2 regions of the Lysinibacillus canaveralius genome follow, and region 2 is predicted to be linked to the other one. Evidence: a T-box and tRNA genes for the amino acid it is inferred to sense, from the RefSeq annotation. Region 2 holds a T-box; the other holds one or more tRNA genes.
The links. The T-box of region 2 lies ahead of pheS (phenylalanine--tRNA ligase subunit alpha). A T-box ahead of a tRNA ligase gene usually reads a tRNA of that ligase, here a tRNA-Phe.
Positions count from the first base shown of each region.

Region 1: it has a tRNA-Phe gene. The T-box ahead of pheS (phenylalanine--tRNA ligase subunit alpha) is inferred to sense a tRNA for this amino acid. The anticodon was not compared.

Region 1 is NZ_CP154840.1:195,389-198,604, reverse strand. It holds gene AA0Y26_RS01100 (hypothetical protein) at 1-68, opposite strand, end outside; gene AA0Y26_RS01095 (hypothetical protein) at 32-319, opposite strand; tRNA gene AA0Y26_RS01090 (tRNA-Glu) at 1,207-1,278, opposite strand; tRNA gene AA0Y26_RS01085 (tRNA-Asn) at 1,280-1,354, opposite strand; tRNA gene AA0Y26_RS01080 (tRNA-Ile) at 1,368-1,444, opposite strand; tRNA gene AA0Y26_RS01075 (tRNA-Phe) at 1,480-1,555, opposite strand; tRNA gene AA0Y26_RS01070 (tRNA-Asp) at 1,567-1,642, opposite strand; tRNA gene AA0Y26_RS01065 (tRNA-Met) at 1,646-1,720, opposite strand; tRNA gene AA0Y26_RS01060 (tRNA-Ser) at 1,775-1,867, opposite strand; tRNA gene AA0Y26_RS01055 (tRNA-Ala) at 1,879-1,954, opposite strand; tRNA gene AA0Y26_RS01050 (tRNA-Pro) at 1,981-2,057, opposite strand; tRNA gene AA0Y26_RS01045 (tRNA-Arg) at 2,066-2,142, opposite strand; tRNA gene AA0Y26_RS01040 (tRNA-Leu) at 2,157-2,245, opposite strand; tRNA gene AA0Y26_RS01035 (tRNA-Gly) at 2,250-2,324, opposite strand; tRNA gene AA0Y26_RS01030 (tRNA-Leu) at 2,369-2,450, opposite strand; tRNA gene AA0Y26_RS01025 (tRNA-Lys) at 2,463-2,538, opposite strand; tRNA gene AA0Y26_RS01020 (tRNA-Thr) at 2,546-2,618, opposite strand; tRNA gene AA0Y26_RS01015 (tRNA-Val) at 2,628-2,703, opposite strand; rRNA gene rrf (5S ribosomal RNA) at 2,715-2,830, opposite strand; rRNA gene AA0Y26_RS01005 (23S ribosomal RNA) at 2,901-3,216, opposite strand, start outside.
Region 2 is NZ_CP154840.1:3,127,799-3,135,081, reverse strand. It holds gene nadB (L-aspartate oxidase) at 1-505, opposite strand, end outside; gene AA0Y26_RS15860 (cysteine desulfurase family protein) at 607-1,704, shown strand; gene sspI (small acid-soluble spore protein SspI) at 1,706-1,915, opposite strand; gene AA0Y26_RS15850 (TrmH family RNA methyltransferase) at 2,095-2,856, shown strand; T-box leader at 2,903-3,112, shown strand; gene pheS (phenylalanine--tRNA ligase subunit alpha) at 3,252-4,289, shown strand; gene pheT (phenylalanine--tRNA ligase subunit beta) at 4,302-6,710, shown strand; gene AA0Y26_RS15835 (hypothetical protein) at 6,940-7,283, shown strand, end outside.

The sequences.
Region 1 (3,216 bases), 1.6 Mb from region 2:
GAACGAATTTTTATCGGTACTTCTTTGAAAACTACCAAATCTGTTGCTTGTACACGGTACTGTCCCATCTGGTAGAATACTTTGCCATCATATTTTCAATATCATACGTTCTAAAGAAATTGTTTCGCTTCACCACTAACGAATCAAACGTACCATTTGGATTTCTCTTGTATACCTTGATGTCTTTTTTGAAAGTCATTTTTCCTGTTTGCCCTTTTACAACTTCCGACCCGTCATGCATCACTTTCGCTTCCGATTTTACTGGATTTATTACAGCTAATACAAACGCTGCTAGTAACATAATAAAAAGCTTTTTCATTATTATCTTCCTAATCAGTTTTATAGTAGAAAATATACCTTCTTAGTGGGATACACTAATATAATCCACATTCTACCAATTAAAATATAATGATATAAGAAATCCGGCAGAATTAGAGTGTTTACCCTAACATAATTTTCCCTCTCTGTCATACAGGCCGCATACAGTGCAGTTAATAAATTCTAGACTAAAACCCTTTTTCACTTATAAACTGTCTAATACGCTCATCAAGCGCTTCTATAGAGCCTTCTGGAATGGGGGTTGGCTGAACTTTTTCTTATCGATATATGACTCTTTCCCTTTGATTGAAGAGCATCTATTCCATTTACACTAAACGTTTTTTCCAGGTCTTATATTTGAAACACTTGTAGTAGTGAAAATAGCCGCTGTTTCAACACTAGATATACTATATTCAGTTAGATAATTTAGTACGGCCACTTTAACCTGTAACCTATAGCTCGTATATTGTTTAAGAAAAAGCATTTACACCATTAGTTTTAAAATGGTTTATCTTCGTATTATATTGTGCTCTGTTACAAGGAATTTCGGTGTATTATAAGAGCTTTCATTCCCATTTAGATACCAAGGAGCTGCTGCTTGTAATCCATGTTCAGTAGTAAACTTTCCTATAGAAAAACTGCACCCAAATTGTTTGATTGTATCTAACAATTCGGATGCAGTTTAATTCTTTAGGAGGCTTTTTATTATTAAATTTTTAGTAGGTTATTACGCTAATGTATTTGAGCAATAATAAGGCACTCTATTCTTTATAATCAGTTATTTTCTAACGATAAACTTTACCAGGCAAACTCTTCATATATCCCATTTAATAGTGATAAAAATTTGCAAATAAAAAAGTATGCAGCTTATCGCTGCATACTTTAGGATGACCCGTACGGGATTCGAACCCGTGTTACCGCCGTGAAAGGGCGGTGTCTTAACCACTTGACCAACGGGCCATGGCTCCGAAGGTAGGACTCGAACCTACGACCAACCGGTTAACAGCCGGTTGCTCTACCACTGAGCTACTTCGGAATAATATTATATATGGTGGGCCTAAATGGACTCGAACCATCGACCTCACGCTTATCAGGCGTGCGCTCTAACCAGCTGAGCTATAGGCCCCCTACTTTAAAATTACTTTCTTATGTATTTTCTGATGGTGGGTCAGGACGGAATCGAACCGCCGACACTTAGAGCTTCAATCTAATGCTCTACCAACTGAGCTACTGACCCTTTATCAAAAATGGCGGTCCCGACCGGGATCGAACCGGCGATCTCCTGCGTGACAGGCAGGCATGTTAACCGCTACACCACGGGACCATTTGGTTGCGGGGGCCGGATTTGAACCAACGACCTTCGGGTTATGAGCCCGACGAGCTACCACTGCTCCACCCCGCGATAATTTTATTCAAGTTTGCTGAAGTCTGTAATGCACCATTTCTATTTCAAAAATGGCGGAGGAAGAGGGATTCGAACCCCCGCGCGGTTTAACCCGCCTGTCGGTTTTCAAGACCGATCCCTTCAGCCGGACTTGGGTATTCCTCCGTTTATATGGTTGGTGGAGCCTAGCGGGATCGAACCGCTGACCTCCTGCGTGCAAGGCAGGCGCTCTCCCAGCTGAGCTAAGGCCCCATGTTGTTTATTCATAGAAATTTGGATGGTCGGGAAGACAGGATTCGAACCTGCGACCCCTTGGTCCCAAACCAAGTGCTCTACCAAGCTGAGCTACTTCCCGTAATTTTTTGGCGCGCCCGACAGGAGTCGAACCCATAACCTTCTGATCCGTAGTCAGACGCTCTATCCAATTGAGCTACGGGCGCTAAAATCATAAAAATGGTGCCGAGGGCCGGAATCGAACCGGCACGGTGGTCACCCACCGCAGGATTTTAAGTCCTGTGCGTCTGCCAGTTCCGCCACCCCGGCATATTGGAGCGGAAGACGAGGTTCGAACTCGCGACCCCCACCTTGGCAAGGTGGTGTTCTACCACTGAACTACTTCCGCAATATGCGTTGCTTTTTATTCTGACAGTATATGAAGTTAAAAGATGCGGGTGAAGGGAGTCGAACCCCCACGCCTTGCGGCGCTAGATCCTAAGTCTAGTGCGTCTGCCAGTTCCGCCACACCCGCATATTATAAAAATGGTGAGCCATGAAGGACTCGAACCTTCGACCCTCTGATTAAAAGTCAGATGCTCTACCAACTGAGCTAATGGCTCAAAATGATGCCGGCGATAGGAGTCGAACCCACGACCTACTGATTACAAGTCAGTTGCTCTACCAACTGAGCTACACCGGCATTTTGAGATGGTGGAGGATGACGGGCTCGAACCGCCGACCCCCTGCTTGTAAGGCAGGTGCTCTCCCAGCTGAGCTAATCCTCCAAAAAAAATAAGCGAAGCGATGTCCTACTCTCGCAGGGGGAAGCCCCCAACTACCATCGGCGCTAGAGAGCTTAACTTCCGTGTTCGGTATGGGAACGGGTGTGACCTCTCTGCCATCATCACTTCACATATTATGTAGTTGAAGAAACTTATTCCTTCAAAACTGGATAAACGTTTCATTGTACAGCACACAAAATTTGGTTAAGTCCTCGACCGATTAGTATTCGTCAGCTCCATATGTCGCCATACTTCCACCTCGAACCTATCTACCTGATCGTCTTTCAGGGGTCTTACTTACTTGCGTAATGGGAAATCTCATCTTGAGGGGGGCTTCATGCTTAGATGCTTTCAGCACTTATCCCGTCCATACATAGCTACCCAGCGATGCCCTTGGCAGAACAACTGGTACACCAGCGGTATGTCCATCCCGGTCCTCTCGTACTAAGGACAGCTCCTCTCAAATTTCCTACGCCCACGACGGATAGGGACCGAACTGTCTCACGACGTTCTGAA
Region 2 (7,283 bases):
TTTTGACGCGTGCACCACAGCATTCTCCTGCACAATTCAATAACAGTTCATAGGCAAATTCATAAGTGTGAATATGTACATTTTTTGGTAAAGCATTTACATAGTAGTCTACCAAATTTTTGCCAGTAGCATCTCCACCTGCGTGAACGATTCGGTGATGGCTGTGTGCCCCTTCAAGACCGAGAGAAATTTCGCCTTGAAGGGAATGATCAGCAGGGAAGCCTTCTTTTAACAGCTTCCTTACAGCAGTAGAGCCGTATTCGACTAAACACTTTACATTTTCTTCATGGTGATGATATTCACCGGCCGTAAGGGTATCCTGTATATGTAATGAAGTATGGTCCGAGGCAGCGATGACTGCTGCGATACCACCTTGCGCCTTGTAGGAACTACTTGCGGTCAAATCTGCTTTTGTAATGATATGGACTTCAAAGCGCCTGCTTAATCGGCGAGCTGCTTGCAGTGCAGCAATCCCGCCGCCGAGAATTAGGATGTCCGTTTGCATCTTCACATTCATACCTTCTTTACAGTTGTCTTGTCACATATCTTTACATAAAATGGTGAAATAAACAAGTACTTATTATGAACAGGAAAAGAGGAGAAGAAATGACTTATTTAGACTACGCAGCATCTTCACCGATGTTGGAAAGAGCAATCAATGTATATAGTGAAGTTGCCGGTAAAATGTATGCCAATGCTTCCAGTTTGCATGATGCAGGAGGACAAGCAGCATATGCAATCACTTGGGCAAGAAAAGTGATCGCCCAGAAACTAGGCGTTCATTCAGACGGCGTCATTTTTACTGGAGGAGGAACGGAAGGGAATATTTTAGCCATTTTATCTCTTGCTCGTTCGGAGAAAAAGGGGAGACATATCATCACGTCGATGGCAGAGCATACCTCTGTACATGCAGCGATGAACACGCTGGAACAGGAAGGTTTTGAAGTCACACGCCTTCCGTTGACAGAAAGAGGTGTAGTAGATGTGAAGACAGTAGAGGAGGCAATTAGACCCGATACAACACTTATCTCCATTCAGCATGTAAATGCTGAAATTGGTACGATTCAGCCTATAGGTAAGATAGCAAAGGTAGCCAAAGAGCATGGAATTTTCTGTCATGTAGACTGTGTACAGTCTTTTTGTAAACTGAACATAGCTGGATTTTCTAGCCAAGTAGATGCTATTACAGTTTCCGGTCATAAAATTGGAGGGCCCAAAGGATGCGGTGCTATTTATTTCAACCCTTATGTAAGAGCGACCCCTGTTTTTCCCGGAGTAACGCATGAACGTGGCCTGCGTGGGGGAACACTTAATACACCGGCTATTGTCGCGATGGCAGTGGCGGTAGAAGACTATTACTACGATTTAAAGGAACAATGGCAATTACGAGAAAAACTTGTGAAATCGTTGCATCATAAGAAGTTTCAAATAATTGAAGGGATATGGACCGAACAGCTGCCAAATATTTGCGGCATCTGTATGAAAGGCGTGGAGGGACAGCTGGTTATGCTGAAGCTGAATGAGCAGGAGATGTACATATCAACAGGCAGTGCTTGTGATAGTAATAGCGCTTCCGGTACGAAGGCCATTTTAGCAATGGGCCGATCATACGAGGAAGCGCGGCAGTTCTTTCGTATTTCATTTGGGACACAAACAACAGCCCAAGAGATTGACCGGTGCGCCCGTGCATTATCAAAGCTGTAATTTACGATACGAAAATTTTTTCAAGCTTTGAAGTAAAGGCAGTTCTTTCATTTTCAGATGCATCTTTCCACCATGCTTCCAAAAATACACCTAAACCTGGCAGGAGATGCTCCTCGCCGCGAGCAATTGCATCATTGATTGTTTCATCAAATGCTGCAGATGAGTCGCCTTTAACGTTTGTAGTGATTGCTTCTCGAATTTGAAAATCCATAGTTGACACTCCTTTCTCTTCCTTAGTATTTCAAGGTAGAAAAAAAGTATACGTAAGGTAGAAGGGAATTGTTTGATTCCGTCTCCTTTGCTATAAAAACAGGTGAGCGGAATTCTATATCCTGGAACTCGTTTCTATGTTATAATGCGGGATTGAAACTACTTAAAAGGACGGATACGATGAAGCGAATTGAATCAACTCAAAATGCACTCGTGAAGCATTGGAAAAAGCTTGTGACGCTCCGTAAAGAACGGGAAAAATCAAGTGAATTCATCATTGAAGGCTTCCATCTTGTAGAGGAAGCCTTAAAGAATAAAGAGCAGATACTCCAAATTATCGTTCGTGATGATGTGGACTTGCCCTTGCTTTGGCAGACAGACGATGTCCAAATGGTACAGGTAAATGAAGCGGTAGCAAAGGAAATTGCCGAAACAGAGAAATCCCAAGGTGTATTTGCACATTGTAAAGTGAGTGAGCCGACGGAAATCGAGATGGCTGGATGGAAAAAGGTTCTTCTCATTGATGCGGTGCAAGACCCGGGCAATATTGGGACGATGATTCGTACAGCAGACGCAGCAGGGATTGATGCTGTGGTACTTGGAAAAGGATGTGCAGATGCATATAATCCCAAAGTTATGCGTTCAGCACAGGGCTCACACTTCCATATTCCAGTCGTTCGAGGCGAGTTGAACGATTGGATTGATCGGCTGCAGGATGATGGCGTAAAAGTATTCGGTACATCGCTTGAAGAAGCTATTTCATACCGGGACATTAATGTAACAGAAGACTTTGCAGTTATTGTGGGAAATGAGGGTGCTGGTATCAGCCCGCAGCTTCTGGCGAAAACAGACCAGAATGTGATCATTCCGATTTTAGGCGGTGCAGAGTCACTAAACGTAGCGGTAGCAACGGGTATATTATTATACGCGTTTGTGAAATAACTTGAAGAAGTTCACATAATCTTGTACTATTGAATACGTATAAAATGTAAATGCAACGACCGAGAAGAGTAGTTGTGACACACATGGAGCAGGGAATGATAGCCTTTGACTGGAAGCTATCTGCATGATGACACGATGAAGTTCACCTCGCGAGCAGCACAGAAGAAAATCTGTGCCGGTGACAAGCCGTTATTTGAATTGAGTGATTGCTTCAGGCAATAACTAGGGTGGTACCACGAATATCCTCGTCCCTTTTTAGGGGCGGGGTTTTTTTATTTGTAATTGAAAATTGCAGGTAAGTGTGCAAAATTCGCTTAGTATGATGAGAAAGCGCTGGTATCGCCCTTAATGACTGAACCTACTCGACCATAATATTTAAATAGGAGGATTTATCAATGGAACAGCAATTAAAGCAGCTGGAGCAGGAAGCTCTGGCGAAAATTGAAGCTGCCTCGTCATTAAAAGAGTTAAATGACGTGCGTGTTGCTTATCTAGGTAAAAAAGGACCTATCACTGACCTGCTAAAAGGTATGGGTAAGCTATCAGCTGAAGAACGTCCGAAAATGGGGGCTTTAGTTAATACAGTTCGTGAAAGCTTAACAGAAGTATTGACAGCAAAGTCGACTGCTTTAGAGGAAGCGGCTATTCAAGAGCAATTGGAAAAAGAATCAATCGATGTGACTTTACCGGGCGCTAAGGTGCAGATCGGTAACCGCCACCCACTGACACGTGTCATTGAGGAAATTGAAGATTTATTCGTTTCAATGGGATATGAAATTGCTGAAGGGCCGGAAGTCGAAAAAGATTACTACAACTTCGAGGCATTAAACCTGCCAAAAGGACATCCAGCGCGTGATATGCAGGATTCATTCTATATTTCTGAGGATATCTTGCTGCGCACACATACATCTCCGGTACAGGCTCGTACAATGGAAGCCAAAAAAGGGGAACCAATCCGTATTATTTGTCCTGGGAAAGTATTCCGTCGAGATACAGATGACGCAACGCACTCCCACCAATTTATGCAAATTGAAGGACTTGTAATTGGCGACAACATTCGTATGAGTGACTTAAAAGGAACACTTGATGCGTTAGCGAAGAAAATGTTCGGTGCTGAGCGTGAAATCCGTCTTCGTCCTTCCTTCTTCCCATTCACAGAGCCGTCAGTAGAGGTGGATGTATCTTGCCATAAATGCGGCGGTGACGGCTGTAACGTATGTAAGAAAACAGGCTGGATTGAAATTTTGGGTGCAGGTATGGTACACCCGAATGTTCTTGAAATGGCCGGCTATGATTCGAAAAAAGTATCAGGCTTTGCGTTCGGAATCGGTGCAGAACGTATCGCGATGTTAAAATACGGGGTGGATGATATCCGTCACTTCTATACGAATGACGTACGCTTCTTATCACAATTCCACCGCAGTGAAGGGTAAGGAGGAAGTAAAATGTTAGTATCATTGAAATGGTTATCACAGTATGTAGATATTGAAGGTCTTGCACCGGAGGAATTAGCAGAAAAAATTACGCGCTCAGGTATTGAGGTAGACGCAGTAATCGACCGTGCGCTAGGGATGACAAACGTGGTCGTTGGTCATGTTGTTTCAAAGGAGAAGCACCCTGAAGCGGATAAATTAAATGTCTGTCAAGTGGACGTCGGTGAGGAAAGCTTACAGCAAATCGTTTGTGGCGCACCGAATGTGGATGCAGGGCAGAAAGTGATCGTTGCACGTCCGGGTGCAAGATTACCAGGCGGCATTAAAATAAAAAAGGCAAAGCTCCGCGGACAGGAATCAAACGGTATGATCTGTTCTCTACAAGAGCTGGGTATCGAAGGACGACTAGTACCGAAGGCATATGCAGAAGGAATTTATGTATTGCCGGAAGACAGCGCGCCGGGTACAGATGCGCTAGAATTATTAGGTTTGCGTGATACAGTATTAGAGCTTGGTCTGACACCAAACCGCTCGGATGCATTATCAATGCTTGGCGTAGCTTATGAGGTAGCAGCAATTCTTTCAAAAGATGTGAAGCTTCCTGAAGTCAGCTACACTGCGTCAGCTGAAAAGGCACAAGATCACTTAAGCTTGCGTGTTGAAGATACAACGGTGAACCCTCTGTATGCAGCGAAAGTTATAAAGAACGTAAAAGTAGCAGAATCTCCATTATGGCTGCAACATTATTTAATGGCAGCTGGTGTACGCCCTCACAATAATGTAGTCGATATTACAAACTACATTTTAATGGAATATGGCCAACCGTTGCATGCATTCGATTACGATAAGCTGGGTACGGGTGAAATCGTGACTCGTCATGCGGCAGAAGGTGAAAAAATTACAACATTAGATGATCAGGAACGTACATTGCAGGCGCATAACTTTGTCATCACAAACGGCAAGGAACCTGTAGCTGTAGCTGGTGTAATGGGAGGCGCAAATTCAGAAGTCTCCGATGAAACAACAACAGTTGTTATTGAATCTGCTTATTTCGCAGGACAGTCCGTACGCCGTACATCAAAAGATTTAGGATTACGTTCAGATTCATCAGCACGTTTTGAAAAAGGCGTGGATCCAAACCGTGTCATCCCTGCAGCAGAGCGTGCTGCACAGCTGCTTTCAGAGCTTGCTGGCGGTGAAGTATTAGAAGGGACAGTGCTTGTAGATGAGTTAGATAAGACACCTGTCCGTGTCGTTGTTTCTCCTGATTTCATCAATACACGTCTTGGTATGAAGATTTCGCTAGAAGATATGCTGTCCATTTTAGAGCGCCTGCAATTTGAAGTAGAGGCAGCAAACGGTTTATTAATCATCGATGCACCTACACGTCGCCAAGATATTAAAATTGAAGAGGACATCGTAGAAGAGGTTGCTCGTATGTTCGGCTATGATGAAATTCCAACTACGCTTCCTGAATCAGGAGAGCAAGTAGGCGGTTTGACGGCTTACCAGGAAAAACGCCGCGTAGTGCGTAACGTGATGGAAGGCGCTGGTCTTTTCCAAGCGGTTACTTACTCACTTACATCAGCTGCAGCTTCTCAAAAATATGCATTAAAAGCTGAAGAAACAACAAAGCTTCTTATGCCGATGTCAGAAGAGCGTTCTACGTTGCGTCAAAGCTTGATTCCACATCTAGTAGAGGCTGCTGCCTATAATGTGGCGCGTCAAATCGACTCTGTTGCATTATACGAAATTGGTTCTGTATTTTTAGGCCAAACAGCAGAGGGACTGCCGTTTGAGGAAGAGCACTTGGCATTGGTATTGACAGGTAAATGGACTGATAACGCATGGCAGGGAGAAAAGAAGAATGTTGATTTCTTCGTTGCAAAAGGCATCGTAGAAGCAATATTTGTAAAGCTTGGCTTAGCAGAACGTGTTTCTTATGTAAAAGCTTCTATAGACGGCTTACACCCTGGCCGTACAGCACACGTTTTACTGGATGGTGAAGTGGTAGGCTTAATTGGTCAGCTGCACCCGGCTGAGCAAAAACAAGCAGGCGTAAAAGAAACATATGTAGCAGAATTGAACTTGCTTTCAATTTTAAGTGCTTCAACAGAAGAGCTTGTCTACACGCCAGTACCACGTTTCCCGGCGATGACGCGTGATATCGCACTTGAGCTTGATCGCACAACAACTGCCGGTGAGATCGCAGGAATCATTAACGGAGCAGGTACGAAACTTCTGAAAGATGTTAAAGTCTTTGACGTCTATGAAGGAGAAAAAATGACTGCTGGCAAAAAATCTGTTGCTTTCTCATTAACGTATTTTGATCCAGAACGTACGTTGACAGATGAAGAGGTTGTAGCAGCACATAATAAAGTGTTAAAAGCATTGGAAGATGCCGGAGCAGAAATCCGCTGATTATAAAATAGGCTCTTTAAAATAGGGGCACGTGAGGCTGTGTTAAGAGTCATTTTGACGTTTAACACAGCCTTTCTCATATATATATATGCTATAAAATATTGCTCATGTGCTGAGTTTATCCAAAAGTCGCTGGCCTCCTCGGAAAGGAAGTGTCGTAGAAACGATTCTCGGACATGCCAGTTGTTTAGATTTTTTAGAAAAAGTGCAATAATGTTTATAGGAGGTGATGGATATCGTATTGCCTGAATTAGAAATTAATAATGCATATTTTACATTTATCTTTCCTTTCAACTTTCGGCAATTGAAACGGGACGAATTGATTGAAGAGCTTAAAAAGAATGATTTTGCACTATTTGATATAGAAAATGAACAGCTGCAGGATAAATATTATCCTGACGACGTCAAGATTTCTCATAAAGAGCTGGGTCAATTTTTCTATCCATTTATAGAAGATAAACTATTTCCGAAAAGTAAAAGTAAACATGGGTTCTTCCGGTATTCCAAAGAAATGAAGGTAAAGGGTGAATTACATACTCCAGTTGTAACGACTTCATTTGCCATCCACAGCCT